2 linked regions of the Streptomyces collinus genome follow. The protein of the gene in region 2 binds, or shares a complex with, the protein of the main gene of each other region. Links are inferred from orthologs where the notes say so. Each region holds a gene or a part of one and is shown on either strand. Other genes may lie near its edges. The genes, in order: RFN52_RS06115 and dnaN.

The links.
Region 1: the proteins of dnaN (region 2) and RFN52_RS06115 are in contact, whole or in part, in a solved structure (PDB 1OK7), measured with the Escherichia coli proteins. The link is inferred for Streptomyces collinus from one-to-one orthologs.

The regions. Positions count from the first base shown.
Region 1 is NZ_CP133771.1:1,352,413-1,367,083, forward strand. Bases 11,723-14,671 are described here. They hold RFN52_RS06115 (DNA polymerase IV), read right to left. Parts: upstream 13,950-14,671; coding sequence 12,495-13,949; downstream 11,723-12,494. Other genes in these bases: gcvP (aminomethyl-transferring glycine dehydrogenase), read right to left, coding at 11,723-11,817; RFN52_RS06110 (PRC-barrel domain-containing protein), read left to right, coding at 12,202-12,576; RFN52_RS06120 (MerR family transcriptional regulator), read right to left, coding at 14,106-14,671. In the rest of the region: RFN52_RS06060 (LacI family DNA-binding transcriptional regulator), read left to right, coding at 1-545; RFN52_RS06065 (endo-1,4-beta-xylanase), read right to left, coding at 606-1,655; RFN52_RS06070 (carbohydrate ABC transporter permease), read right to left, coding at 1,710-2,474; RFN52_RS06075 (carbohydrate ABC transporter permease), read right to left, coding at 2,549-3,550; RFN52_RS06080 (extracellular solute-binding protein), read right to left, coding at 3,557-4,849; RFN52_RS06085 (APC family permease), read left to right, coding at 5,274-7,253; RFN52_RS06090 (DUF1707 SHOCT-like domain-containing protein), read right to left, coding at 7,255-7,851; RFN52_RS06095 (TOBE domain-containing protein), read left to right, coding at 7,977-8,372; RFN52_RS06100 (TOBE domain-containing protein), read left to right, coding at 8,448-8,867; more of gcvP, read right to left, coding at 8,932-11,722. UniProt on the Escherichia coli protein: Poorly processive, error-prone DNA polymerase involved in translesion repair and untargeted mutagenesis. Copies undamaged DNA at stalled replication forks, which arise in vivo from mismatched or misaligned primer ends.
Region 2 is NZ_CP133771.1:5,544,307-5,558,952, forward strand. The notes cover bases 5,336-8,259. They hold dnaN (DNA polymerase III subunit beta), read right to left. Parts: upstream 7,410-8,259; coding sequence 6,261-7,409; downstream 5,336-6,260. Other genes in these bases: RFN52_RS25365 (sigma-70 family RNA polymerase sigma factor), read right to left, coding at 5,336-6,109; RFN52_RS25375 (MFS transporter), read right to left, coding at 7,506-8,259. Also shown: RFN52_RS25330 (ABC transporter permease), read left to right, coding at 1-42; RFN52_RS25335 (ABC transporter permease), read left to right, coding at 39-1,304; RFN52_RS25340 (cytidine deaminase), read left to right, coding at 1,301-1,705; RFN52_RS25345 (thymidine phosphorylase), read left to right, coding at 1,791-3,074; RFN52_RS25350 (Uma2 family endonuclease), read left to right, coding at 3,171-3,764; RFN52_RS25355 (AEC family transporter), read right to left, coding at 3,766-4,686; RFN52_RS25360 (STAS domain-containing protein), read left to right, coding at 4,823-5,209; more of RFN52_RS25365, read right to left, coding at 5,093-5,335; more of RFN52_RS25375, read right to left, coding at 8,260-8,780; RFN52_RS25380 (LysR family transcriptional regulator), read left to right, coding at 8,843-9,805; RFN52_RS25385 (alpha/beta hydrolase family protein), read right to left, coding at 9,878-10,636; RFN52_RS25390 (adenosine deaminase), read left to right, coding at 10,760-11,917; RFN52_RS25395 (ATP-binding protein), read left to right, coding at 12,059-12,409; RFN52_RS25400 (PspC domain-containing protein), read right to left, coding at 12,491-12,703; RFN52_RS25405 (VanZ family protein), read right to left, coding at 12,769-13,353; RFN52_RS25410 (hypothetical protein), read right to left, coding at 13,439-14,059; RFN52_RS25415 (ATP-binding protein), read right to left, coding at 14,056-14,646. UniProt on the Escherichia coli protein: Confers DNA tethering and processivity to DNA polymerases and other proteins. Acts as a clamp, forming a ring around DNA (a reaction catalyzed by the clamp-loading complex) which diffuses in an ATP-independent manner freely and bidirectionally along dsDNA.

The sequences.
Region 1 (14,671 bases), 4.2 Mb from region 2 along the record:
CCCCGACCATCGGCGCGGCGAACTGGTCGGGCGGCCTCGCGGCCACCGAACACCTGCTGTCCCTCGGCCACCGCCGGATCGGCCTGATCGCCGGCCCGCCCCGCCTGCTGTGCTCACGGGCCCGTCTGGACGGCTACCGCGCGGCCCTGGAGGGCGCCGGCATCACGCCCGACGCGTCCCTCGTCGTCCCCGGAGACTTCCGCCCCGAGTCCGGATTCACCGCCTGCACCACCCTGCTCGACCTCCCCGAACCGCCGACCGCTCTGTTCGCGGCCAGCGACCAGATGGCACTCGGCGCTGTCGAGGCGCTGCGCCGGCGCGGGCTGCGGGTGCCGCAGGACATGAGCGTGGTCGGCTTCGACGACCTTCCAGAGGTCCGCTGGTCGGCCCCGCCGCTCACGACGGTCCGCCAGCCCCTGGCCGACATGGGCAAACTGGCCGTGCGCACGGTGCTCCGGCTCACCCGCGACGAGCAGCCGGACTCACCGCGCGTGGAACTGGGCACCGACCTGGTGGTACGGGCAAGTACCGCGCCTCCGGCCTGACTCCGGCTTGAGGAACGGCGCCCCGCCACCCCCTGTCGGGCAGGGCGCCGTCCGCCCCCGCTACTTCCCGCCGAGCGCCTCACGCAGCGCGAAGTACGCCGGCTTCGGCCGCAGTTCCTCGTCCCACGGCAGGGCCGCGCCCTCACCCGGGAAGAACGCCGGGATCCACGAGTACTTGTCGGTGTAGTCCCACAGGGTGATGCCGACGCATCGGCGTACCGCCAGGCACGCCTCGGTCAGGTCGGCGTACCACTGGGCCTGCTGGGTCAGCTTCTCCTCGGTCGCGGGCAGCTGCATCCGGATGTCGACCTCGGTGAGCGCGGTGTCGAGGCCGAGCCGGGAGAAGCGGCGGAGGTTGTCCTCCAGGGTGGCCGGATAGCCGTACTGCAGGGCCAGATGAGCCTGGAGGCCGATGCCGTGCAGCGGGACGCCCGCGGCCTTCAGTTCCTTGGCCAGCCGGTAGTAGGCGTCGCTCTTCGGGCCGGTCGCCTCGATGTTGTAGTCGTTGAGGTACAGCTTGACCCGAGGATCGGCCTGGTGAGCCCAGCGCAGCGCATCGGCGATGTAGCCGGGGCCGAGCGTCTTGTAGAAGACCGACTCCCGGTACGTACCGTCCTCGTTGAACGCCTCGTTGACGACGTCCCAGGCGAACACCTTGCCCCGATAGTGCCGTACCTCCGCCTGGATGTGCTTCTTCAGCACGGCCCTCAGCTCCGGGGCCGTCCACTCCCTGCTGGTGAGCCATCCGGGCAGCTGGCTGTGCCAGACCAGGGTGTGACCGCGTACCTTCTGCCGGTTGGCCCGGGCGAGGTTCACGATCTCGTCGCCCTGGGAGAAGTCGAACACGCCCTGCTCGGGCTCGGTCGCGTACCACTTCATGCCGTTGCCGGGTGTGATCTGGTCGAACTCGCTGCCGAGCAGGGCCTTGTACGGCCCGTCCACGAGCTCGGGGTTGTCGGTGGCGCTGCCGAAGTAGCGGCCGTGCCGCTGGGCGAGGTCGGCGAGGGTGGGCTGCTGGTGATCCGCGTGGGCGGGGGTGCCGGCTGTGATGCCGGCGGCGACCAGGAGCGCGGCGACGGCGCCGGCGAGTCTCAGACGGGTGGTGCGCATGGTGCGACTCCTCACGACAGGTGGGTGGGCAGAGCCGTACGTTGGCGGAGCGCGTCAGCCCTTGGTGGCGCCGGCGGTGAGGCCGCCGACGAGCTGACGCTCGGCGACCGAGTAGAAGGCGAGTGCGGGCACCATGGCCAGCACCAGATAGGCGAAGACCTTCGCGTACTCGGCGGAGTACTGCCCCTGGAACTGCTGGACGCCGATCGGCAGCGTCCACCACTGCGCGTCGGTGAACACCAGCAGCGGCAGGAAGAAGTTGTTCCAGCTGGTGACCACGGCCAGCACGGAGACGGTGCCGAGCGCGGGCCGGGCCATGGGCAGCAGCACCCGCCAGAAGAAGCCGAACGGAGTGCACCCGTCGAGCGTGGCGGCCTCTTCCAGCTCACCGGGGATCTGCCGGAAGAAGCCCCGCAGGATGATGATCGTCATGGGCAGTCCGAAGGCGGCCTGCGGGAGGATCACGCCGAGGGGGTTGTCCAGCAGGTCCAGGGAGCGCAGCAGCAGGAACAGCGGCAGGGCGGCCACCGCGAAGGGGAACATCAGCCCCATGGTGAACAGCGTGAACAGCGCTTCCCGGCCCCGGAAGGCGAACCGCGCGAAGGAGAACGCCGACAGGGCGGAGACGGCGACGATCAGGACGGTCGTGCCCACCGCGATCAGTGTGCTGTTGCCGATCAGCCGCCAGAAGTCCCCCGAGCCGAGGATCTGGGTGTAGTTGGAGGTGACCCACGACTCGGGCAGACCGACCGGGTTGCGGGAGAGTTCGTCGGTGGACTTGAAGCCGGAGAGCACGGCGTAGAGCAGGGGGACGGCCATGACCGCGCCCACTGCGGTGAGGACGAGGTGCAGGCCCCAGGTCCTGCCGCCCTCACGGGTCTTCTGACTGGCGGTCACTTTCCGTCCCCCCGCATGGTCGTGGTGGCCCCTTCGAGATCGCGCCGGAGCACGAACCGCTGGTAGGCGAGGGCGAAGACGAGGCTGATGCCGAACATGACCACACTGATCGCGCTGGCGTAGCCGACCTGGTAGCGCTTGAAGCCGTACTGGAACATGGTCACGGCCATGGTTTCCGAGTGGTGGTCGGGACCGCCCGCGGTGGTGACCCAGACCAGGTCGAAGAGCTGGATGGACCCGATGACCGCCAGGAACACGCTGATGCGCAGGGTGGGCGCGAGCAGCGGCAGGGTGACGTTGCGGAACCGCTGCCAGGCGCTCGCCCCGTCGATGAGCGCCGCCTCGGTCAGTTCCCGGGGGACGGCCTGAAGCCCGGCGAGGTACAGCATCATGTGGAAGCCGAAGTACTTCCAGGTCATGACCAGGAAGACGGTCGCCATGACGGTGGACGGATCCGCGAACCACTCCCCGCCCAGCCCCTCCAGTCCTACCTTGCCGAGGACCTGGTCGGCGAAGCCGTCGTCCGGGGCGAAGATCATGCCGAAGAGGATTCCGGTGATCGCCTCGGACAGGACGTAGGGGGCGAAGAACAGCATCCGGTAGACCGCCCGGCCGCGCATCCGCTGGTTGAGCAGCACGGCCATGGCGAGCGCGAACGGCAGTTGGAGGGCGAGCGACAGCACCACCAGGACCAGACAGCGCCACAGGTCGCCGAGGAAGACGTCGTCCTGGAGGAGCCGGGTGAAGTTCTCGCCGCCGATGTAGTCGGAGGGCATGCCGAAGCCGCCCCAGCGGAAGAACGCGGCGTACAGGGCGAACAGCATCGGCAGCAGCACGAGCCCCATGAACAGCACCAGGGCGGGGAGTTGGAAGCCGGCCGCGGTGAGCCAGTGCAGCGCGCGTCGCCGGGTCCGCCCCGGGGGCCGCCGGTCAGCGGCCGGGGGCGGGGCACCGGCGCCGCGGCCGGCCCGTTTGTCCGGCAGGAACGTGGAGGTCATCGCCGGCTACTGCTCTTCCTTCGCGGTCTTCGTGATGGACTGGGCGACCTGCCCGGGCGACTTGGAGCCGGCGATGAGCGCGGCCACACTGTCGTTGACCTCCTGGCCGACGGCGGGCGCGTAGGCCTGGTCGAGGTAGAGCTGGAAGCCGGTGGCCGCCTTCAGCTGAGCCTGTACGGCCTTGATGTTGGGGTCGGCGATGGCGCTCTCGGCCGCGGGGACCACGGGCAGCACGCCGGTCTTCTTGACCAGTTCCAGGTCGGTCGCCTCGGACGCGAAGAACTTGAGGAAGTCGACGGCCTCCTGCGGGGCTCCCCGGCGCAGGGCGTGTCCGCCGCCTCCGCCGAACACCTCGGTGATGGCGCCCTTGCCGCCCTCGACCGCGGGGAACGGGAAGAAGCCGAGGTCCTTGCCGAGGCCCTTGCCCGCGTCGGCCTGGACCGTGGGCGCCCACTGGCCCATGAGCTCCATCGCCGCCTTGCCGTTGCCGACGGTGGCGGCCTGGCCGGTGGGTGAGGAGTAGGCGGCGCCGAGGAAGCCCTTCTGGAACGGCTGGAGTCCGACGAGTTCCTCCAGGTGCTCGCCCGCCTCGACGAAGGGGGCACCGGTGAAGTCCTTGTCGTCGTAGGCCTTCTGGAGGGCTTCCGCGCCGGCGGTGCGCATCGCCAGGTAGGCCCAGTAGTACATGCCGGGCCACTTCTCCTTGCCGGCCAGCGCCAGCGGGGTGACCTCGGCGGCCTTGAGCTTGCGTACGGCGTCGAGGAAACCGTCCCAGGTGGTCGGGGGCTCGGCGATGCCGGCCTTCTCGAAGAGCGCCTTGTTGTACCAGAAGCCGATCATGCCGATGTCGAACGGGATGCCGTAGACCTGGTCGTCGAGCAGGTAGGGCTCCTTGGCGACCGGCAGCAGGGCCTCGCCCCACGGTTTGGTGCGGTCCGTGAGGTTCTCGACGAGCCCGGCGTCGACCTGCTGCTTCAGCACGCCGCCGCCCCAGGTGTGGAAGATGTCGGGCAGCTTCCCGGAGGCGGTCAGGGCCGTCATCTTCGACTTGTAGGCGTCGTTCTCCATCTGGACGATCTTTATCTTGACCTTGGGGTTCTGCGCCTCGTACTTCCGGGCGAGGGCAGCCCAGACGGTCTTGGACGGCTCGGTGGTGGAGATGTTCCACCATTCGACCGTGGTCGTCCCGGACGACCCTCCGTCCGAGTCCCCGCCGCATGCGGTCAGTGCCGTCATCCCCAGACCGGCCGCGGCGGAGGCCGCCAGGAAGCCGCGTCGGGACAGTGCGGGGTCGCCCATCATGCGCTCCTCGAAAGTTTCGAAGTAGTTCCAGAAAGGTTCGCTGCTGCCGCACCCTAGAGACAGCGGGTAAACGGTGGCAACCCCTCGTGCACGCTGAATCTTGCGTCAGGACATCGACGGGGAGGGCTGACGAAACATTCGGCTCGTCAGGCGAACGTTACGAAGCTGCCCTGATCGCGATCACACAGGGTGTCCGCCCAGGAGCCGGAGACCGACCCCCCACACCGCGCGAGCCGAGCCGCCGAACGCGCTCTCAGCTCGCGTTTCTGCATCCGCGTCCGCCCCGGCCGCGAGTCTTAACGGAAGCTTGACGCGCACGACCCCCGCATTCAGGGGCCACGGCATCACGCTCCGCTTACGCTGATCGGGCCGTCCAGTGATGGCCGGAACCACGCTGAGTCCGCACATCGGGAGCACGTCGATGGCCACCACCGAGCACCCGGCACCGAGCCCTCCGGAGCCCCCTTCACCCAGCCGTCTGCGCAGCTGGATGCTGGAGGGCCTGTCCGACATGGGCAAGGGCGGCGGCCACACCGGGCCCCATGCCGAGCCGGAACCCCCGCACCGGGGCCAGCCCTGGTGGCGGGTGATGTGCCTGACCGGCGTCGACTACTTCTCCACGCTCGGCTACCAGCCGGGTATCGCGGCCCTCGCCGCCGGACTGCTGTCGCCGATCGCGACGATCGTCCTCGTCGTCGTCACGCTGGCCGGGGCCCTGCCCGTCTACCGCCGCGTGGCCGAGGAGAGCCCGCACGGCGAGGGCTCGATCGCGATGCTGGAGAGGCTGCTCTCCTTCTGGCAGGGCAAGCTGTTCGTGCTGACCCTGCTGGGCTTCGCCGCCACCGACTTCCTCATCACCATCACCCTGTCGGCCGCCGACGCCTCCACCCACCTCGTGGAGAACCCGCATCTCACCGGCGTCCTGCACGACAAGCAGATGCTGATCACCCTGATCCTGGTGGCGCTGCTGGGCGCGGTGTTCCTCAAAGGCTTCCTGGAGGCGATCGGTGTCGCGGTCGCCCTCGTCGGTGCCTACCTCGCACTGAACGTGGTCGTGGTGATCGTCGGCCTCTACCACGTCATCACCGCGGGTCATGTGGTCACCGACTGGTCGAGCGCCCTCACCACCCAGCACAGCAACGTCTTCGCCATGATCGGCGTCGCCCTGCTCGTCTTCCCGAAACTGGCGCTCGGCCTCTCCGGGTTCGAGACGGGCGTCGCCGTGATGCCGCACGTCAAGGGCGACCCGGACGACACCGAGGCCCGGCCGACCGGCCGCATCCGCGACACGAAGAAGCTGCTCACCACCGCCGCGCTGATCATGAGCGTCTTCCTGATCACCACCAGCTTCATCACCACCCTCCTCATCCCGGAGAAGGAGTTCGAGGCGGGCGGCCAGGCCAACGGCCGGGCGCTCGCCTATCTGGCGCACGACTACCTGGGCAACACCTTCGGCACCGTCTACGACGCCTCGACGATCGCCATCCTGTGGTTCGCCGGCGCCTCCGCGATGGCCGGCCTGCTCAATCTGATGCCGCGCTATCTGCCCCGCTACGGCATGGCCCCGCACTGGGCCCGTGCCGTGCGGCCCATGGTCATCGTCTTCACACTGATCGCCTTCGTGGTCACCTGGATCTTCGACGCCGACGTCAACGCCCAGGGCGGTGCCTACGCCACCGGCGTGCTGGTCCTCATCAGCTCCGCGGCGATCGCGGTGACCATCGCCGCCCGCAAGGCCCGGCAGCGGAACTGGACGGTCGCCTTCGCGGTGATCTCCGCGGTGTTCCTGTACACCACCGTGCTCAACGTGATCGAGCGCCCGGACGGCGTGAAGATCGGCGCCTGCTTCATCGCCGGCATCATCCTGGTCTCCCTGCTCTCACGGCTGGCCCGGGCGTTCGAGCTCCGTGTGACCAGCGTGACGCTGGACGACATGGCGGAACGTTTCGTCCGGGACATGGCCAGCCGCCGGATGCGGTTCATCGCCAACGAGCCGGACCGGCGCGACATCGCCGAGTACCGCGACAAGATCGAGCAGATCCGGCAGGACAACGACGTGCCCGGCCAGGAGGACTTCGTCTTCGTCGAGGTGACGGTCACCGACCCGTCCGAGTTCGAGGCGGGCCTGACCGTACGCGGGGAGGTGCTGCACGGCCGCTACCGTGTGCTGACCCTGGAGTCGTCCTCCATCCCCAACGCCCTGGCCGCGCTGCTGCTGCACGTCCGCGACTCGACGGGGTGCACCCCGCACATCTACTTCGAGTGGACCGAGGGCGGGCCCTTCGCCAACTTCCTGCGCTTCTTCCTGTTCGGCCAGGGCGAGGTCGCCCCGGTGACGCGCGAGGTCCTGCGCGAGGCGGAGCGGGACCGCAAGCGGCGGCCGAGGGTGCACGTGGGCTGAGTCAGGCCGTCGCGCTCCTCCTGCCGAAGCCCCTGCGCGGCGAGCGCACGACGAGCTGCCCGTAGGTGACCTCGCCGGTGATCCGTACCCGCAGCCGGACGGGGGCGTCGGCCGGCCGACGCGCCTTGAGCGCCGAGTAGTTCATCACCAGGCCGTCGGTGTCCACGACGACACCCGGCCTGGTCAGCAGTTTCAGGGAGCCGGCGCGCAGGTCCAGGTCGATGTCCAGGGTGTCGTGTGTGATCACCGCGTCGGTGAAGTCGAGCGTCACCTCGCCCCACGCCGAACGGATCTCCAGCCGCCGCGGCACCACCCAGCCGTCGCCCCGCCGGGTCGAGGCCCCCTCCTGCCGGATCCGGACCACGCCGTCGGCCTCGGCGGGCGTCCCGCCGACGGGCACGGGCAGGTCCTCCGTCAGCACGGCGAGTTCGCCCATCGTCCGGGCGGACAACGCGGCCTCCAGCCGCTCGTCGAGCTCTTCCAGGGTGAGCCGGCCGTCGCCCGCGGCGACGCGCAGCACATCCACGGCCCGGTCCCGGTCCGCGTGCGACGCCCTCACCTCGGGCGATCCACCGGTCCGCACGATCTCCGCCGCCATCACTCCACCCCGATCCCCCGGGCACGGCACCCGGCCCACCAGTCGGGACTAACGCTATATCGCGTTATACCCAACGGCCAACCCCGCATCCGCCGTTCCCTTCCCGCGCGCCTATCGTGACCGGCATGCAGTCCTACACGATCGGCCAGGCAGCACGGCTGCTCGGCGTGAGCCCGGACACCGCCCGCCGCTGGGCGGACGCGGGCCGCATCACGACCCACCGCGACGAGACCGGGCGACGGCTCATCGACGGGCGGGACCTGGCCGCGTTCTCGGTCGAACTGGCCCGGTCCGGCTCCGCCGAGGAGGACACGACGTACACCTCGGCCCGCAACGCGTTCCCGGGCATCGTCACCGCGATCAAGCTCGGCGACGTCGCCGCCCAGGTCGAGATCCAGGCCGGCCCGCACCGGCTCGTCTCCCTGCTCACCCGCGAGGCGGTGGAGGAACTGGGCCTGGAGGTCGGCATGGAGGCGACGGCCCGTGTGAAGTCGACGAACGTCCACATCGACCGCGTCTGAACCCCGAGGGGAGGCGGAGGCGACGCAAGCGCACACCTGCCAGGGCGAACACCGCCATCGGGCTACCGTGCACCCATGAGCCTGAGCATCCGCAACCAGCTCCCCGGCACCGTCACCGCCGTCACTCCAGGCGAGGCCATGGCGACGGTCAGGGTCCGCCTCACCGGCGGCCAGGACCTCACCGCGGCGATCACCCGCGAGGCCGCGGAAGAGCTCCGTCTCACCCCGGGCGCCACCGTGCGCGCCCTGATGAAGTCGACGGAGGTCTCCCTGGCCACCGCGCCGGTCGAGGGCCTGTCGATCCGCAATCAGCTCCCCGGGACGGTCACGGACATCGCGGCCGGCGACGCGATGGCGTCGGTCCGCGTCACGGTCGAGGGCGGCGAACTGACCGCCGCGATCACCCGGGACGCGGCGGACGACCTGGCCCTGTCCCCCGGGATCCCCGTCGTCGCCCTGATCAAGGCGACCGAGGTGTCACTCGCCACCCCCTGACGAGCCCGGAGACGGCGGGAGGGGCCCCGCACCGCGGAGCCCCTCCCGTTGACCGGTCGGCCGATCAGTCCTCGTACGCGTCCAGCGGCGGGCAGGAGCACACCAGGTTCCGGTCGCCGTAGGCCTGGTCGATGCGGCGCACCGGCGGCCAGTACTTGTCGGCGGTCGACACCCCGGCCGGGAAGACGGCCTCCTCACGGCTGTAGGCGTGCTCCCACTCCCCGGCGAGCGCGCCGGCGGTGTGCGGAGCGCCGCGCAGTGGGTTGTCCTCCGCGGGCCACTCGCCGGAGCCGACCTTCTCGATCTCCGCGCGGATGGCGATCATCGCCTCGCAGAACCGGTCCAGCTCGGCCAGGTCCTCCGACTCGGTCGGCTCGATCATCAGCGTCCCGGCCACCGGGAACGACATGGTCGGCGCGTGGAAGCCGTAGTCGATCAGCCGCTTGGCGACGTCGTCGACGCTCACACCGGTCGCCTTGGTCAGCGGGCGCAGGTCGATGATGCACTCGTGGGCGACGAGCCCGCCGGGACCGGTGTAGAGGACCGGGTAGTGCGGCTCCAGCCGCTTGGCGATGTAGTTGGCGCTGAGCACGGCCACCTGCGTGGCCCGCTTCAGCCCCTCGCCGCCCATGAGCCGGACGTACGCCCATGAGATGGGCAGGATGCCGGCCGAGCCCCAGGGAGCCGCCGAGATGGGGCCGACGCCCGTCTCCGGGCCGGCCTCGGGCTGCAGCGGGTGGTTCGGCAGGTAGGGCGCGAGGTGCTCACGCACCGCGACCGGGCCGACGCCGGGGCCTCCGCCGCCGTGCGGGATGCAGAAGGTCTTGTGCAGGTTCAGGTGCGAGACGTCGCCGCCGAAGTGCCCCGGCTTGGCGAGCCCGACAAGAGCGTTGAGGTTGGCCCCGTCGACGTAGACCTGCCCGCCCGCCTCGTGCACCTGCGCACAGATGTCGGCGACGTGCTCCTCGAACACACCGTGCGTGGACGGGTACGTGATCATCAGCACGGCCAGCTGGTCGCGGTACTGCTCGATCTTCGCCCGCAGGTCATCGACGTCGATCTCGCCGTCCTCGGCGGTCTTCACGACCACGACCTTCATGCCCGCCATGACGGCGCTGGCGGCGTTGGTGCCGTGCGCGGACGACGGGATCAGGCAGACGGTGCGCTGCTCGTCCCCGTTGGCCCGGTGGTACCCGCGGACGGCGAGCAGACCGGCCAGCTCACCCTGAGACCCGGCGTTCGGCTGGAGGGAGACCTTGTCGTAGCCGGTGACCTCGGCGAGGCGGTCCTCCAGCTCGTGGATGAGGGTGAGGTAGCCCCCTGCCTGCTCGGCGGGCGCGAAGGGGTGCAGCTGCCCGAACTCGGGCCAGGTGACCGGCTCCATCTCGGTCGTCGCGTTGAGCTTCATCGTGCAGGAGCCCAGCGGGATCATGCCCCGGTCGAGCGCGTAGTCGCGGTCGGCCAGCTTGCGCAGGTAGCGCAGCATGGCGGTCTCGGAGCGGTGCTGGTGGAAGACGGGGTGGGTCAGGTAGTCGTCGGTACGCAGCAGCGCGGCCGGCAGCCCGTCCTCGGTCGATGCGTCCAGTGCCTCGACGACACCTTCGACACCGAAGGCGGCCCATACGGCACGCAGCTGGGCCCGCGTCGTGGTCTCGTCGCAGGCGATCGAGACGCGGTCGGCGTCGACGAGGCGCAGGTTGACCCCGTTGTCACGGGCGGCGGCCACGACCTCGGCGGCCCGGCCCTCGACGCGCACGGTCACCGTGTCGAAGTAGGAGCCGTGCACGACCTCGACCCCGCCGTTCGCGAGTCCGGCGGCGAGGACGGTGGCGTACCGGTGGGTGCGCCGCGCGATGCCCTTCAGGCCCTCCGGACCGTGGTAGACGGCGTACATGCCGGCCATGACGGCGAGCAGCACCTGCGCGGTGCAGATGTTGCTGGTGGCCTTCTCACGGCGGATGTGCTGCTCACGCGTCTGCAGCGCCAGCCGGTAGGCCTTGTTGCCGTCGGCGTCCACGGACACGCCGACGAGCCGCCCGGGCAGGCTGCGCGCCATCTTGTCCTGGACTGCCATGTAGCCGGCGTGCGGTCCGCCGAAGCCCATGGGGACGCCGAAGCGCTGCGTCGTGCCGACGGCGATGTCCGCCCCGAGCTCACCGGGCGACTTCAGCAGCGTCAGCGCCAGCAGGTCGGCGGCGACGGTGACGAGCGCCCCGAGCTCGTGCGCCCGGTCGATGACCGGCTTGATGTCCCGCACGGCACCGGAGGCGCCCGGGTACTGGAGCAGCACGCCGTTGATGTCGCGCTCGGCGATGTCGGCGGGGATGCCCTCGCTCAGGTCGGCGACGACGACCTCGACTCCGGCCGGCTCGGCGCGGGTCTGGATCACGGCGACGGTCTGCGGCAGCGTGTCCGCGTCGACCAGGAACAGGCCCTTCTTGTTCTTGCCCAGGCGCCGCGACAGCGCCATGGCCTCGGCGGCCGCGGTGCCCTCGTCGAGCAGGGAGGCGCCGGAGGTCGGCAGACCGGTCAGCTCGGCGACCATCGTCTGGAAGTTGAGCAGCGCCTCCAGCCGGCCCTGCGAGATCTCCGGCTGGTACGGCGTGTAGGCCGTGTACCAGGACGGGTTCTCCATGACGTTGCGCATGATGACGGGCGGCGTGAAGGTGCCGTAGTAGCCGAGGCCGATCATGGAGCCGAGGACCTCGTTGCGGTCGGCGAGGGAGCGCAGCTCGGCGATCACCTCGGCCTCGCTGCGGGCGCCCGGGAGGTCCAGTGCCTCGGTGCTCTTGATCACTGCCGGGACCGCGGCGGCCGTGAGCTCGTCGAGCGACCCGTAGCCGACGTGGGCGAGCATCTTGGCGCAGGCCTCGTGGTCGGGGCCGATGTGGCGCTGCTCGAAGGGGACTGCCTCTTCGAGCTCGGAGAGCGGAATGCGGTGGGCGGTCATTACGGAGGCCTCCTGGTCGACACGACCTGCGAGGGGCACCACGGCACGGGTACCCGGACGGCCTCCCCCTCTGTCATCTCAACCTGAGAGCTTCACCGGATCGCCCGAAGGCCTCCGGCTTTCACCGTCGGTGAGAGCGGACGCCGTCGACACCCGCCCTGCTTTCCAGAGTGACCTCGTCCGTGCGGTACGTGAGCCTGAGAGATTCCGGGGAGGATTTGCTCCTTCGGCGCCTCCGATGGTGTCTGGAGGACTCTCCCGCACGGGGTCAACAGCCGCTGCCAGCGTACCAGCGAGGTCAACGCACGAACCGTCGAGTGGCCGCATCCCCACTTGTACCGTTTTGTAGTGTTTACGGATGAGGTGCGACCAGCTGGAGGGCCCGTGCGAACCGATATCGATCCGCGCAACCTGATCGGCCGCAAGGCGTTCGACCGCAACGGGACCAGGATCGGCACCATCGACGAGGTCTACCTCGACGACGCCACCGGCGAGCCGGAGTGGGCGGCCATACGGACCGGTCTGTTCAGCAGGGACGCATTCGTCCCCCTGGAGCCCAGTGAACTGATCGAGGGCGCCCTGCACGTGCCCTTCGAACGCGCCCTGATCAAGGACGCCCCCGACTTCGGCGTCGGCCGTCACCTCTCCCCGGAGCAGGAACTGCAGCTCTACCACCACTACGGTCTCGACGTCGCCGCCCCGCCCCCGCTCCCGGACCACGACTTCGGCAAGCTGGCGGGCACCGACGAGACGGCCTGAGCCGCCGTCCCGGGCGCTTCGTCTCCCCCTTCGGTCCCTCGTAACACCAACGGCAGCGGATCGGCCGCCTCCAGATCCGGGTCGTCGACCCGGAAGGTCCGCACGCGCCCGGGCTCCGAGTCGGGCGTCTCGAACCGTACGGTGACCCGCCCGAGGCCGCTGCCCTGCACCCATCCGTGCCCGAACTCGGCGTGCCGCACGTCGTGCCCGGCGGGCCACCGCCGCTCGGCGAGCGACGGCTGCTCCTCGGCCGCCGCCACGGCGTGCTCCTCGACCGGGCCTTCCGCGACCGCCCGCTCCCCCGCCGCCTGGGCGAACAGGTCCTCCTGCGTGTAATCGGCGAGGCCGCTGACCCCCACCCCGAGGAGCCGCACCCCACCGGTCGTATCGACCGAGTCCAGCAGTCTGGCCGCCGCCTCGCGGATCACCCCGGGATCGTCCGTGGGCCCGCGCAGCGTCTCGGACCGGGTGAGCGTCGAGAAGTCGTACCGCCGCACCTTCAGCACGATCGTCCGCCCGGACAGCCCTGCCCCGCGCAGCCGCCGTACGCACCGCTCGGCGAGCCGCTGCACCTCCAGCCCGACCCGTGTCCGGTCGTGGATGTCGACGTCGTAGGTGTCCTCGACCGACACCGACTTCGTCTCGCGCTCCGCCACCACGGGCCGGTCGTCCCGCGCCAGCGCCATGGCGTGGAGACCGTGCCCGTGCGCCTTTCCCAGCAGCCGGACCAGTTCGTCCTCGCCCGCCTCGACGATCTCCTCGACCGTGGTGATCCCTGCCCGCCTCAGATGGTCCCCCGTGGCCGGCCCCACCCCCGGCAGCGTCCGCACCGACATCGGCGCGAGCATGGCCCGCTCCGTCCCGGGCTCGATCACCACCAGCCCGTCGGGCTTGGCCTCCTCCGAGGCGATCTTCGCGAGCATCTTGGAGGCGGCGAGACCCACCGACCCGGTGAGCCCCGTGACGGCCCGTATGTCCGCGCGCAGCTTCACCCCGGCCAGCCGCGCCGACCGCTCGTCCCAGGCCACGCCTCCGGCCTCCAGATCCACGAACGCCTCGTCCAGGCTCAGCGGCTCCACCAGCGGCGACAGTGCCCGCAGCAGCTCCATCACCCGCTCGCTGATCGACCGGTAGAAATTGAAGCGCGGCACGAGATACGCGGCGTTCGGCGCGAGCCGCCGGGCCTGCCCCATGGGCATCGCCGAATGCACCCCGAAGACCCGCGCCTCGTACGACGCGGTCGCCACCACGCCCCGCGGCCCGAGCCCTCCCACCACCACGGCCTTCCCGCGCAGACTCGGCTTGGACGCCTGCTCCACCGAGGCGAAGAAGGCATCCATGTCGAGATGCAGGATCGTGGGCGCGGTTCTCACAACTCCGATGCTGCCCTACGCCACTGACAACGCCCCGCGCGACCGCCCTGAACGCCCCACGCGACCGCTCCGAACGCCCAACGGGAAACCGCTTGCCTCCGGTGCGGAAACGTCCCGCCTCCTGCGGCCGCGTGCGGTCCTGCGCTGCCGGACGGCTCAGACGGCCCGATTCCGCCGACGCGCCAGCTCGTCCGCGGGATTGGGCCCGACCAGGGTCTCGCCGGTGTCGATCCGCTCGCCGTGCAGCTGGGACAGCGCGCTCTCGACGTCCCGCCACACCACGCCCACGGCGATCCCGAACACACCCTGGCCTCCCTGGAGCAGGGCATGGACCTCGTCGGGCGAGGTGCACTCGTAGACCGTCGCGCCGTCGCTCATCAGCGTCATGCGCTCCAGATCGCTGAAACCGCGTTCCCTGAGGTGGTGGACGGCCGTACGGATGTTCTGCAGGGACACCCCGGTGTCGAGGAACCGCTTGACGATCTTCAGGACGACCACGTCCCGGAAGCTGTACAGCCGCTGCGTCCCGGACCCGTAGGCGGGGCGCACGCTCGGCTCGACGAGCCCCGTGCGGGCCCAGTAGTCCAACTGCCGGTAGGTGATACCGGCGGCCGCACAGGCCGTGGGGCCGCGATAGCCGATCTGCTCGGACGCCATGGACGTCGTCCCTCCGCTGCTCGGCACCGCACTCGGTCGCTGCGGAGCGTGCTCGGCCGCGCCTC
Region 2 (14,646 bases):
GTGCTCGGCGCCCAGAACACGAAGGAGGTGGCTGGCCGATGACCACCGCGACCGACGTCAACCAGCCCTCGCTGCAGCCCGCGGCGCCGACCGGCCGTCGCCTGTCGTGGCCCGTCCTGCTGCTCATCATCGCCGGAGGCCTGGCGCTCACCTCGATCGTCCGCATCATCACGGGCGCCGACGGCATCACCAACGTCAGCCAGATGTCCACCGCGCTCCAGCTCGCCGTCCCGATCGGCCTCGCCGGTCTCGGCGGCCTGTGGGCCGAGCGCGCGGGCGTGGTCAACATCGGCCTCGAAGGCATGATGATCCTCGGCACCTGGTTCGGGGCCTGGGCCGGCTTCCAGTGGGGCCCGTGGACCGGGGTCCTGGTCGGCATCCTCGGCGGCGCGATCGGCGGTCTGCTGCACGCCTTCGTGACCGTCACCTTCAACGTCAACCACATCGTCTCCGGTGTGGCGATCAACATCCTCGCCCTCGGCGCCACCCGCTACCTCGCGCCCCTCGCCTTCGAGGGCCACACCGGCGGCTCCGCCAAGCAGTCCCCGGCGGTGGAATCCCTCGGGAACTTCACGGTGCCCGGTCTGTCCGACGCCCTGAGGGACCTCAACGCCCATGGCTGGTTCCTGATCTCGGACATCGCCGGCCTGCTCGGCGGCCTGGTCACCAACGTGTCCTGGCTGACGCTGATCGCCGTCGCGCTGATCCCCGCCACCTGGTGGATCCTGTGGCGCACCGCGTTCGGCCTGCGCCTGCGCTCCTGCGGCGAGAACCCGGTGGCCGCCGAGTCCCTCGGCGTCAACGTCTACAAGTACAAGTACATCGCCGTCGTCATCTCCGGCGGTCTGGCCGGCCTCGGCGGTGTCTTCCTGTCCATCGTGGCCAACCCCTTCTACCTGGAGGGTCAGGTCAGCGGACGCGGCTTCATCGGCCTCGCGGCGATGATCTTCGGCAACTGGATGCCGGGCGGCCTCGCCCTCGGCGCGGGCCTGTTCGGCTACACCGACAGCCTCAACCTGCGCGGCGGCTCCGCCAACGTCCACGCCCTGCTGCTGCTCGGCGCGCTGTTGCTGATCATCGGCGCCATCTGGCTGGTCGTCCGCAAGAAGTACGTCCCGGCCGTGTGCACGCTGGTCGCCGGCGCCCTGGTGTTCGCCTGGTACGCGACCACCGACGAGGTCCCGAACCAGGTCGTCTCCGCCACGCCGTACGTCATCACCCTGGTCGTCCTCGCCCTGTCCGCCCAGCGGCTTCGGATGCCGAGGGCGAACGGCATGCCGTACCGGAAGGGGCAGGGCAAGTGACCGACGCCGGTTCCGCCGTCGACTGGGAGAAGCTGCGCGCGGTGGCCCGGGACGCCATGTCCCGGGCGTACGCCCCCTACTCCGGCTACCCGGTCGGCGTGGCCGCCCTGGTCGACGACGGGCGGATCGTCTCCGGCTGCAACGTCGAGAACGCCTCGTACGGCCTCGGACTGTGCGCCGAGTGCGGTCTGGTGTCGGAGCTGCACAACACCGGCGGCGGCCGACTGACGCACTTCACCTGCGTCGACCGCAACGGCGACACACTCGTCCCGTGCGGCCGCTGCCGCCAGCTGCTCCACGAGTTCGGCGGCCCGGAGATGCTGCTGGAGACCCCCGCCGGGATCCTGCCGCTCTCGGAGATGCTGCCCCAGGCCTTCGGCCCGGAACACCTCAGCAAGTAACCCCCGTGCGGCCCCTCTGAGTTGCTCACGCGACCGGCTCAGAGGGGCCGTGCGGCTTCTGGAACCCTCGGAAGGAAGCCAAGCCATGGCCATGGACGTCATCTCCGTCATCCGCACCAAGCGGGACCGCGGTGAACTCAGCGACGCACAGATCGACTGGGTCATCGACGCGTACACCCGCGGGGAGGTCGCCGACGAGCAGATGTCCGCCCTCGCCATGGCGATCCTGCTGAACGGCATGAACCGCCGCGAGATCGCCCGCTGGACGGCCGCGATGATCGCCTCCGGCGAGCGCATGGACTTCGCGTCCCTGTCCCGCCCGACCGCCGACAAGCACTCCACGGGCGGCGTCGGCGACAAGATCACCCTGCCGCTCGCCCCCCTGGTCGCCGCCTGCGGCGCGGCCGTACCGCAGCTGTCCGGCCGCGGCCTCGGCCACACCGGCGGCACCCTGGACAAGCTCGAAGCGATCCCCGGCTGGCGTGCGCTGCTCTCCAACGAGGAGATGCTGCACGTCCTCGACACCACCGGCGCGGTCATCTGCGCCGCGGGCGACGGCCTGGCCCCCGCCGACAAGAAGCTCTACGCCCTGCGGGACGTCACCGGCACGGTCGAGGCCATCCCGCTGATCGCCTCTTCGATCATGTCCAAGAAGATCGCCGAGGGTACGGGCTCGCTGGTGCTGGACGTGAAGGTCGGCACCGGCGCCTTCATGAAGACCATCGAGGACGCCCGTGAGCTGGCCTCCACGATGGTCGGCCTCGGGACCGACCACGGCGTGAAGACGGTCGCGCTCCTCACGGACATGTCCACCCCCCTCGGTCTGACCGCCGGAAACGCCCTGGAGGTCCGCGAGTCGGTGGAGGTCCTGGCGGGCGGCGGCCCGGCGGACGTGGTCGAGCTGACGGTCGCCCTGGCCCGCGAGATGCTGGACGCGGCCGGGGTGAAGGACGCCGACCCGGCGAAGGCGCTGGCCGACGGCTCCGCGATGGACGTCTGGCGGCGCATGATCGCGGCCCAGGGCGGCGACCCGGACGCGACGCTTCCGGTGGCCCGCGAGCAGCACGTGATCAAGGCCCCGGCCTCGGGTGTCCTGACCCGCCTCGACGCCTACGGCATCGGCGTCGCGGCCTGGCGCCTCGGCGCGGGCCGTGCCCGCAAGGAGGACCCGGTGCAGGCGGGCGCCGGCGTCGAGATGCACGCCAAGCCGGGCGACACGGTCACGGAGGGCCAGCCCCTCCTGACCCTCCACACCGACACACCCGAGCGCTTCGAGTACGCCCTCCAGTCGATCGAGGGCGCCTATGACGTCGCGGCGCCCGGGACGGACTTCACGGCGTCGCCGGTGGTGCTGGAACGTATCGCCTGACCAGGCGGTTTCCCCTTCGGGTGAACGGGATCGGTGGACCCCCGCCGGTCCCGTTCGGCATGCTGGGATCGGTGACGCACCGATTGGAGAACCGCCATGAGCGCACTCACCGTCGACCACTCGCCGGCCAACGGGCACGAGTGGGACGACCTCGTCCGGATCTGGCAGGAGACGGACGCGCCAGAGGGCTGCAAGGTGGAGATCATCGAGGGGATCGTCACCGTGGCACCACCGCCGTCCAACGCCCACAACGACATCGCTGACCTGGTTCAGCGCGCCTTGTACGAGGTCATCCCCAGGCACTGGGGCATCTACCAGACCCTGGGTACGGCGGTCCCGTCCCGTGACGGGCTCTACATTCCTGATCTTGCAGTAGCCCCCAGGCAGGTTCTCCGGGACGAGGGTGGCAACTTCATCCCAGCGGCTGCCGCCGAACTCATCGTCGAGATCACGTCCAAGTCGAACGCGGCGCACGACCGGATCAAAAAGGCCGCAGGCTACGCCCAGGCGGGTGTCCCGCTGTATCTGCTCATCGACGGCTGGGCCCCCGGCGGTCCCACCATCACGCTCTACGGCGAACCGCAACGGGATGTCTACCGGGTTCTCGACGCGGGCAAGTTCGGAGAACTCATCACGCTGCCCGAGCCCTTCGGCCTCGATATCGACACCGGCGAGTTCGCCGAGAACTGAGTCACCCCAACACAGCCGCCACCCCCACCAGCACCGGCACCGCCAGCACCGTCGACAGCAGGATCGCCTCCCTCGCCAGCACCTCGCCCACCCGGTAGCTGCTCGCGTACGTGAAGAGGTTCTGCGCCGCCGGCAGCGCCGACGTCACCACCACGTCGAGCAGCAGGGCGCCGCGCAGACCGAAGACGCCCGCCGCGAGGGCCCAGGCGACCAGGGGCTGGACCACGGACTTCAGGGCCACGGCGAGGAGTACCGGGGCCCGTTCCGCGCCGCGCAGCGGGAGCGTGCTGCCGCGCAGGGAGATGCCGAAGGCCAGGAGCACGGCGGGCACCGACATGTTGCCGATCAGGGTCAGGGGGTCCAACAGCGGGCCCGGCACCGTGCGGCCCGACGCCGAGACCACCACCCCGGCCAGGGAGCCCAGCGCTATCGGATTGCGCAGCGGCGTGAGCAGCCGCTGCCACAGGGGACGCTTCCCCCCGCCGCTCGCCAGGTCCAGCACCGTCAGCGCCACCGGTGTGACACCGACCAGCTGGAACAGCAGCACCGGCGCGACCAGCGACGCGTCACCCAGCACGTACACGGCGATCGGAATGCCCAGGTTCCCGGAGTTGACGTAGCTGGAGCACAGCGCGCCGATCGTCGTCCGGCCCACGCCCCAGCCGCGCGCCGCCCCCACCGCCACGAAGATCCCCGCCACCGCTGCCGTGCTCATCGCCGTGACCAGCAGCCGGTCGGAGAAGATCACGGACAGGTCGGCCTGCGCGAGGGTCGTGAAGAGCAGCGCCGGCGACGCCACATGGAAGGCGAGCTTCGTCAGGACCTCACGGCCGCCGTCGCCCAGATACCCCCGCCGGCCGATCAGATAGCCGACGCCGATGACGACGGCGATGACCGCGAACCCGCTCAGCACCCCCTGCACGGCTCCTCCCCACCGGCGACGAGGGCAGCGGGCAGTACGGCGGGGCCGGATCGGTGGGGCATACAGCCAACCCTCCGGGGAAGGCACTGCCCAGGTCAATGTGATCCTTACGGCGCCGACAGGACGGACAGCCGCGATGAGTTACCGCCGCCCGCCCGGTCTACCGATCGTGGACGCCATGACACCGCCCGTGCTCGTACTGCCCGGCCCCGTCACCCGGGACGAGGTGAGGGGGCTCAGCGACGATGTGCGGGCACTGCTGCACGGCAGCGGTGCCCGGGTCGTGGTGTGCGATGTCGCGGGCCTGGGGCCGCCGGGCCTCGCCGCCGTCGATCTGCTGGGGAGGCTCCAGCTGGCCGCCCGCCGCGCCGGGGGGCGGATCCGGCTGCGCGACCCCGATCCGGCGCTACGCGCCCTGCTCGACCTGGTCGGTCTCGGCTTCGAGGTGGAGGGGGAGGTCGAAGAGCGGGAACCAGCGCTGGGTGTCGAGGAAGCAGTGGAACCCGGTGATCCGGCCGTCTGAGATCTCCAGCACCTGGACCGCCCACGGCGTGAAGCCGCCCTTCTCGGGGTCCGGCTTGTACTGGGCGAACCCGGGCAGGCCGTTGACCTGGACGGGCACCAGCCGGGAGCCCGCGCAGGGCGCGCCGAGGGTGGTCATGAAGCCGGTGATGTCCCGCGTGCCGGTCAGCCACAGGTCGAACGGCGGCATCGTCATGACCGCGTCCTCGTGCAGCAGCGCCGTCAGCGCCGTCATGTCGTAGCCCTCGAAGGCCGCCACATAGCGGTCCAGCAGCTTCTGCTGGTCCTCGTCCAGCGGGTCGGAGACGGCCGCCGCGGCGCCCCGCTCCTGCCGCTCGGCGAGGGTGGCACGGGCCCGCTGGAGGGCGCTGTTCACCGACGCCACCGAGGTGTCCAGCAGCTCGGCGACCTCACTGGCCTTCCAGGCCAGGACCTCGCGCAGGATCAGCACGGCCCGCTGCTTGGCCGGGAGCTGCTGCAGGGCGGCCATGAACGCGAGCCGCACGGACTCCTTGGCGATCGCCGCCTCCGCCGGGTCACCGGTGGTGGGCAGCACACGGGCGTCCGGCATGGGCTCCAGCCAGGTGTTGTCCGGTCGGGGGGAGAGGGCGGCCTGGGCGAGCGGGGTGGACTCGGTCAGGTCCATGGGCCGGGCGCGCTTGTTGCCCGCGGTCAGCATGTCCAGGCACACGTTGGTCGCGATGCGGTAGAGCCAGGAGCGCAGACTGGAGCGGCCCTCGAATGTGGCGTAGCTGCGCCAGGCGCGGACCATCGTGTCCTGCACCGCGTCCTCCGCCTCGAAGGAGGAGCCGAGCATCCGGTAGCAGTACCCCGTCAGCTCCGTCCGGTGTGCCTCCAGCCTGCTGTCCAGGTCCGTCGGTGCCGCCGTGCCGTTCGCCATCTCCACCCACCCCTGTGGACGTTCTGTTCACGCGCCATTGCGCTCCAGCACTCCGGAAGCTACCGCAGCCCACTGACAACGGCCCCCCGAGCGCACAAAAGCGCAGGTGGGAGCTGGTGATCCAGACCGGCGGCGACCGACGTGCGGGCCTTCACACGAGCTCCTTGACCGACATGAGCAGATGCCGGTGCTCCCCGGCCTCCGCGCCCGCATCCGCCTCCCCGTCGCCCGGCACGGCGTGCAGCAGCGCCCGCTGCCCCGCCCCGAGCAGTTCCAGCCGCACCCGTGGGCTCTCGAAGGACGTCAGGGCGTCCAGCAGGTAGGCCGGGTTGAACGCGACCGGCATCTCGTCGGCGCCGCTCAGCGTGGCGGGCAGCCGCTGGGCCGCCACGTCGTCGCCGTAGCCGGCGCGCAGCCGTAGGGATCCGCCGGCCGAGAAGTCCAGCCGCACGGGGCTGTTCGCCTCCGCCACCACCGCGACCCGCCGCACCGCCTCCGCGAGGTCCTCGCGCGCCACCTCGGCGACCGCTGCCCCCGCCATGTCGAACAGCGACGTGTACGACGGCAGCCGCCCGTCCAGCAGCCGCAGCGCGGTCCGCGTCCGCCCGCTCTCGAATCCGACCAGCCCGCCGCCCCCGCCCGGCTCCCACCCGATCCGCACGTTCCCGCCGCGCCCCAGCGACCGCGCCGCGTCCAGCAGCCGCCGCGCGGGCAGCAGTGTCTCCACGACCCCGTCACCGGCGGCGACCTCCGGCTTCCACTCCAGCCGCCGCACCGCGTACCGGTAGCGGTCCGAGGCCGACAGGGTCATCTCCCCGCCGTCGAGGCGCAGTTGTACGCCCGTCAGCAGGGGCAGCGTGTCGTCACGTCCGGCGGCGACCGCCACCTGGGCGACGGCGGTCGCGAAGGCGGCGGCGTCGACGGTGCCGTAGGGCGCGGGCGGCCCGGGCGGCGACGGGTACTCCGCGAGCGGCAGCGTCGACAGCCCGAAGCGCGTACCGTCCGCCTCCACCGTGAACCGCGAGCCCTCCAGCACACAGCCCACCGGCCCGTCCGGCAGCACCCGGCAGACGTCCAGCAGCCGCCGCCCCGGGACCAGCACCCGCCCGGGGGCCGTGACCTCCGCGTCGGCCTCCACCCGAACCGCCGCCTCGAAGTCGAACCCCGTCACGGCCAGCCGCCCCGCGCCCGCCTCCAGCAGCAGCCCGCCCAGCACCGGCACCGGTGTCCGGCCGGGCAGCGCGCGGGCCGCCCGGCCCACGGCATCGGCGAACTCCGTACGGTCGATGCGGAGCTCCATGAAAAATCCCCCTGCTCGAAACCGGTGACCAGCCGGCGCGGACGTTATCCGCACCCACTGACAACCGGCCCCGACCAGGGGGGATGCCGCAGAGTCTCAGGCGGCCGTGGCCAGTTCCCGGCGCTGCAGCCGGGCCGCCCGGGTGCCGAAGACCGTGATGGTGACGACGCCCAGGACCGCCAGGAGTCCGACCCCGACCGTCCCGGCCCAGCCGCCCGCGTGGAAGGCGATCGCGCCGACCGTGCTGCCCGCGCTGGAACCGATGTAGTACGCGGACTGGTACAGCGCCGAGGCCTGGGCGCGGCCGTGCGTGGCCGTCTTGCTGACCGCGGAGGAGGCGACCGCGTGGCCCGCGAAGAAGCCCGCCGTGATGAGGACCAGGCCCGCCAGGACCAGCGGGAGCGAGTCCGCCAGGGACAACAGCAGACCCGCCGTCGTCGTACCGCCCGCCGCGTACAGCGCGCCCCGCCGGCCCAGCCGCCCGACCAGCCGGCCCGCCGTCGACGCCGACACCGTGCCGACCAGGTAGACCAGGAAGATCGAGCCGATGATGCCCTGCGGCAAGGAGAACGGAGCCTCGGTCAGCCGGTAGCCGATGACCGTGTACACACCGCCGAACACCGTCATGAACAGTGCGCCGATCGCGTACAGCCGGCACAGCAGCGGGTCGGACAGGTGGCCGCGGACCGTCCGGGCCAGGACGCGCGGCCGCAGCGAACCGGCCTTGAAGTGCTTGGGGGCGGGGAGCAGCAGCCGGAAGGCCACCGCGCACGCCACCGCGATCACACCGATGACCCCGACGGCGATCCGCCAGCCCCATTCCTGCGCGACCCAGCCGGTGATGACCCGGCCGCTCATCCCGCCGACGCTGTTGCCCGCGACGAACAGTCCGATCGCCGTGACCAGCGCCTTCGGGCTGACCTCCTCCGCGAGATACGCCGTCGCCGAAGCGGGCAGCCCGGCGAGGGCGGCGCCCTGCAGCGCCCGCAGCGCGATCAGCACACCGAGAGAGGGGGCGAGCGGCACCAGCAGCCCGAGCGTGACGGCCACCGCGAGCGACGCGGTCATGACCGCCCGGCGTCCGAAGCGCTCCGACAGGGCGCTCATCGGCAGCACGAACAGCGCCAGCCCGCCCGTCGCGGCGGCCACCGTCCAGCTCGCGTCGCTCGCCGCCACACCGAACTCGCCGGAGATCAGCGGGAGCAGCGCCTGCGTGGAGTACAGCAGCGCGAAGGTCGCGACACCCGCGAGGAAGAGGGCGAAGCTCATCCGGCGGTAGCCGGGGCCGCCCGGGGAGACACGTGCATCGGGGGTGGGAACAGAGGCATCGGCGCCCACGATCGTGGACGCCCCGGTACTGGCGGGAGACATGCCTCGAACCTACGGACGCCGCACTCATCCGTCCAATGCATGGAACGGTCATAATCGTTCCCATGGTGCATCAACCAAGCTCACAGCCACGCCTGTCACCAAGCAGTGACACAGAAGACATGGCAGAGATGTCGAAGCTGCTGGCGCCGCGCCTCGCCTACTTCGCGGGCGTCGCCCGCACCGAGCACGTCACCCGCGCCGCCCAGGAGATGAACGTCCCCCAGTCGACCCTGTCCCGCTCCATGGCCCGCCTGGAGCAGGACCTGGGCGTCGACCTGTTCGCCCGGCACGGCCGCACGGTCTCCCTCACCCCGGCCGGCCGCACCTTCCTCACCTCCGTCGAACGTGCCCTGGCCGAGGTCGAGCGCGCCGCCGAGGAGGTCCGCGCCGACGCCGACCCGACCACCGGCAAGGTCGCCTTCGGCTTCCTGCACACCATGGGCGCCGAGACCGTCCCGGGCCTGCTGCACGCCTTCCGCGCCGACCACCCGCGCGTCCGTTTCAGCCTCGTCCAGAACTACGGGGAGGCCATGCTGGAACGCCTCCGCGCCGGCGAGCTCGACCTGTGCCTGACGTCCCCGGTGCCGGACGCCCCCGACCTCGTGGCCCGCCGCCTGGACGAGCAGAAGCTGCGCCTGGTCGTCCCCGCCGACCACTCCCTGGCCGGCCGCCGCCGCATCCGCCTCGCCGAGGCCGCGGACGAAACCTTCGTCACCCTGGAACCCGGTTACGGCCTGCGCCGCATCACCGACGACCTCTGCAAGGAGGCCGGCTTCAAGCCCCGCATCGCCTTCGAGGGCGAGGAGGCGGAAACGCTGAGGGGCTTGGTGGCGGCGGGCCTGGGAGTGGCCCTCCTGCCCCCGCCGGCGGTCCCGCGCCCCGGGGTGGTGGAACTGACGGTCACGGCCCCCCGCGCGGCCCGCGAGATCGGCGTGGCCTGGCTGGAGGGCCATCCGGACACGCCGCCGGTGGCGGCTTTCAAGAAGTTCCTGCTCTCGAGAAGAGGCAGTTTGCTGCCGACTTGAGGGGCGCGGGGAACTGCGCGAGCAACCCACCACAAACCCGCACCCCGAAAACCACGGGCACCTCACATGGCGCTACCGCCTCGAAGGACTGAACCCCGCCGCGAGCGGCATCCGCAACCCCAACGGCGGCGGCGCCGCGAACGCGTCCCGCACGGGCCTCGACACCACCCGCCCGAACAACGCCCCCATCACGAAGTCCTCGGCCAGCGCCAGCACTTCGTCCCGGTACTGGTGCAACCCGTGCCCGTCGGCGTGCACTTCGAACCGGCACACGTCCCGGTTCGCCTTCTTCGCCCGCGCCGCCAGCCGGAACGACAGCTCGGGATCCGTCCGCCCGTCGTTCGTGCCGTGCACGATCAGCACCTGGCGTCCGACCAACTGCTTCACCGGTTCGGGTGGCGCCGCGACGTCCTCCTCCGGCAGCCAGGGGGCGAGCGCCAGCACGGAGTTGACGGCGTCGTGGCCCCCCGCCCGCAGCCCTGCCCGGCCGCCCATCCCGAGACCCACGAGGCAGACCGGGACGTCCCCGTAGCGCCGTACGATCTCGTCGGCCGCCCAGGTGGCGTCCTGCGCGAGATGGGCCTCGCTGCCGTTCCAGCCGCGGTAGCGGTAGTGCACCACGTGCGCGGCGAGACCCTCGTCCCGGCCCGCGCGGGCCAGCCGTCGCCCGACGGCGCGCATGGAGGCGGTCGCCAGCATGGGGGACGGTCTGCGGGCGGAGACCTCGTCACCGCCGGGGAGCAGCAGCACCGCGCCGCTCACCGCCGTCGGCTGCGGACCGAGTGCCCTGCCCAGCCGGGCCCTGCGAACCGGCGTCGCTTGGTGTGCCATGACAGAACAGTGTCAGAAGCGCGGGTGTACTCGACCCGTCCTCGGGGTCACCGTTACGTATCGACGAAAAAGTAAAGCAGCCGGGGCCGCGCCCTCTACGCGCGTAGGAGTTAGAGTGCGGAAATGACGAGCCAGACCACCGCGAACACCCCGACAACGGACCAGATCCACCGGGCGCCCAAGGTTCTGCTGCACGACCACCTCGACGGCGGTCTGCGCCCCGGCACCATCGTCGAACTCGCCCGCGAGAGCGGCTATACCCAGCTCCCCGACACCGACCCCGAGAAGCTCGGCGTGTGGTTCCGCGAAGCCGCCGACTCCGGCTCCCTGGAGCGGTATCTGGAGACGTTCTCCCACACCGTCGGCGTCATGCAGACCCGCGACGCCCTGGTCCGGGTCGCCGCCGAGTGCGCCGAGGACCTGGCCGCCGACGGCGTCGTCTACGCCGAGGTGCGCTATGCCCCCGAGCAGCACCTGGAGGGCGGCCTCAGCCTCGAAGAGGTCGTCGGGGCCGTCAACGAGGGCTTCCGGGAAGGAGAACGGCGCGCACACGAGAACGGGCAGCGCATCCGTGTCGGCGCGCTGCTCACCGCCATGCGGCACGCGGCCCGCGCCCTGGAGATCGCCGAACTCGCCAACCGTTACCGCGATCTGGGCGTCGTCGGCTTCGACATCGCCGGTGCCGAGGCCGGCTACCCGCCCACCCGGCACCTCGACGCCTTCGAGTACCTGAAGCGCGAGAACAACCACTTCACCATCCACGCCGGGGAGGCCTTCGGGCTGCCCTCCATCTGGCAGGCCCTGCAGTGGTGCGGCGCCGACCGGCTCGGGCACGGCGTGCGGATCATCGACGACATCCAGGTCCACGAGGACGGCCGCGTCGAACTCGGGCGGCTCGCCTCCTACGTCCGGGACAAGCGCATCCCGCTGGAGCTGTGCCCGAGCTCCAACCTCCAGACCGGGGCCGCCGCCTCGTACGCCGAGCACCCCATCGGGCTGCTGCGCAGGCTGCACTTCCGTGCCACGGTCAACACGGACAACCGCCTGATGTCCCACACCAGCATGAGCCGGGAATTCGAGCACCTCGTCGAGGCATTCGGATACACGCTCGACGACATGCAGTGGTTCTCCGTCAATGCGATGAAATCAGCGTTCATTCCTTTCGATGAACGGCTGGCCATGATCAATGACGTCATCAAGCCCGGATATGCCGAGCTGAAATCCGAATGGCTGTTCCGTCAGACCGCTTCCACCAGTGGTTCTGCTGATGCCGAGGGCTGATCCGGGGTATTCGGCGTACTGCGGATGCAGACGGTGTTCGCAAATCCGACCGTATTTCGATGTTTGCGGCGGGTGGCGCCGGGTGTTTACGGTCGCTGGACCGCTCACCCATCCCGTCATCCCGTTACGAGGACGCATTTCATGAAGCAGTCTGCTGCCAAGTCCCTCGGTGTCGCCGCGCTCGGTGCCGCCTTCGCCGCCTCCGGTGCGGGCGCCGCCAACGCCGCCCCGGCCCTCCCGGACACCGCCCAGACGCTGGAGACCGTCACCGCGGCGCTCCCTGCGGAGCAGCTCTCCCAGACGCTGCCGGGCTCGGGTGAGGCGCTGGGCCAGGGACAGCCGGCGGCCGGTGCCGGTCTGGCCGCCGCGCAGCCGGTCACCGAGCAGGTGCTCGCCACGGGCCCGACGGGTCCGGCCGGCCTGCTGGGCGGACTCCCGGTGCAGGGCCTGCCCACGCAGGGCCTGCCGGTGAACGGAGTGCCGGTCGGCTGACCCACCCGCCGAGGCGGACACACATGCCGATGGGGCGCACCCGCACGGGGTGCGCCCCATCGGCGTTCTCGCATCAGGGTGTCACCAGGCCGTCTGGGTCTTGCCGTGGACCTTGTCCTCCGAGGGCAGCACGATCCACAGGGCGATGTACAGCAGGAACTGCGGGCCGGGCAGCAGGCACGAGACGAGGAAGATCACGCGCATCGTCGTCGCGGAGGTGCCGAAGCGCCGTGCCAGCGCGGCGCACACTCCGCCGATCATGCGGCCGTGGGTGGGGCGGGCGAGGCGGGACATGTGCGACTCCTTCAACGTCGGTGTGCGTGGGGTCTCTCGTCCGAGTACCCCATCTGCACTCCACGCTACGGAGACGAAGGGGGCAAAGCGTCGCTCCACGGGGCGATCCCGACCCTGGGAATCGTCGGGGTCCGACCCTGAGCCGGCTCCTCGGGCGGGAGGGGCGCACGCAGCACGCGGGCGGCGGTACGGCGGCGCAGCCAGGAGCGGCCCGCCGGGACCAGCGCGAGGTGCGCGAGGGCCACGCCCGCGGTGTTCAGGAACAGCGAGTCGACGTCGACGACCTGACCGGGCACGCCGGTCTGCAGCAGTTCGATGCCCCACGACAGCAGGGCGCCGGCCGCGACGGTGCGCAGCAGGGACGCCAGCGGCGAGACGACCAGCCTGCCGCTCACCATCGGCAGCAGCACACCCAGCGGGGCGAGCAGGGCCAGCCCCTCACCGATCCGGCGGGCCGCCGCGGGCCAGCCCAGGGCGAGATCGGCCCGGATACCGGCGAACGGCCGCAGATTGGCGGGCATCACCCAGGGGACGTCCAGCGGCCGCAGCGTTAACCAGGCGACGAACGCGAGGTGTGCGACGAGGAGGACACCTCCTGTCACACGGATGCGGAACGCGGCGCTGCCGCCGATGGAGCCTTGACGCTGCACGCCCCCCAAGACGCGGCCTCCGGCAGGATCGGTTCCGGGATGGACCCGGACAGGCCTGTGAGGCATGCGCCACAGCCCGGCCGGGTCACTCCCCGGCCACGCCCTTCGACGGCGGTTCCGTGCTGCCCGGCCGGGCCCGCACCTCGTCCGTGCACTCGTAGCGGCGCGGTGCCTCGCCGCCGGGACCGCCCAGGACCACCGAGCCGTCCCCCTCGGCCGCCGCCGAGTCGGAGAACGTGCAGACGATCTGCGCCAGGGCGTAGGAGGTGAGTCCGGCCGGTGCCGTGCTCAGCCGCAGCGTGTCCTCCGGATCGCCGGGGCGCGGTCCGCCGACGGTGATGCCGTCGCGGACGTCCGTGCTGTAGCCGGCTTCCTTCTCGGCGGCCGACGGCGGTGTGGCGAGCTGGTCCAGCAGGCCCTGCGCCACGAGCATGCGCCGCTCGGAGTCGGCCGCGCCGTCCGGGACCCGCACGGTCCGGTCGACGGTCACCAGAGCGGACCCGCACAGCAGGAACACCTGCACCGGCAGCCCCCGGGCCGCCTGCGTCGAGACGTCCGGCTCGGAGAGCGAGCACTGCACCCGCGAGGGCGCGGCCCCGAAGTTCGTCGGCACCTCCGTGGCCCGGATCCCGCAGCCGGCCAGCAGCACGGCGAGCGCCGGAACGGCCAGCAGACGGGGCACGGCCGCGAGACGGGCGGTCATCATGCGTCCCCCTTCGATTCCTCGCCCTGGGGCCGGTCGGTGCCGCTCTCGGGCCTCAGACCGTCCTCGGCGGGCTGCTCCTCCGCGGGGGACGTGCCGCGCGGGAGCCGCAGGGTGAACACCGCGCCGGAGTCGGGCGAGTTGGCCGCGGTGATCTCGCCGCCGTGGATGTGGGCGTTCTCCAGCGCGATGGACAGACCCAGGCCGCTGCCCTCGGAACGCGGACGCGAGGCACTGGCCTTGTAGAAGCGGTCGAAGACGTGCGGCAGGACGTCCTCCGGGATGCCGGGGCCGTGGTCCTGCACCTCGATGACGATCGAGTCGTCCGCCTCCCGCACCGACACCCGCACCGGGGAGCCGCCGTGCTTGAGCGCGTTGCCGATCAGGTTGGCCAGGATGACGTCCAGGCGGCGCGGGTCCAGCCGGGCGTGCAGGCCGCGCTCGGCGTCCAGCTCGACCGCGTCCAGCCAGGCCCGGGCGTCGATGCAGGCGGTGATCTGGTCGGCGAGGTCGACGTCGTCCAGGACCAGCCGGGCGGTGCCCGCGTCGAAGCGGGTGACCTCCATCAGGTTCTCGACCAGGTCGTTCAG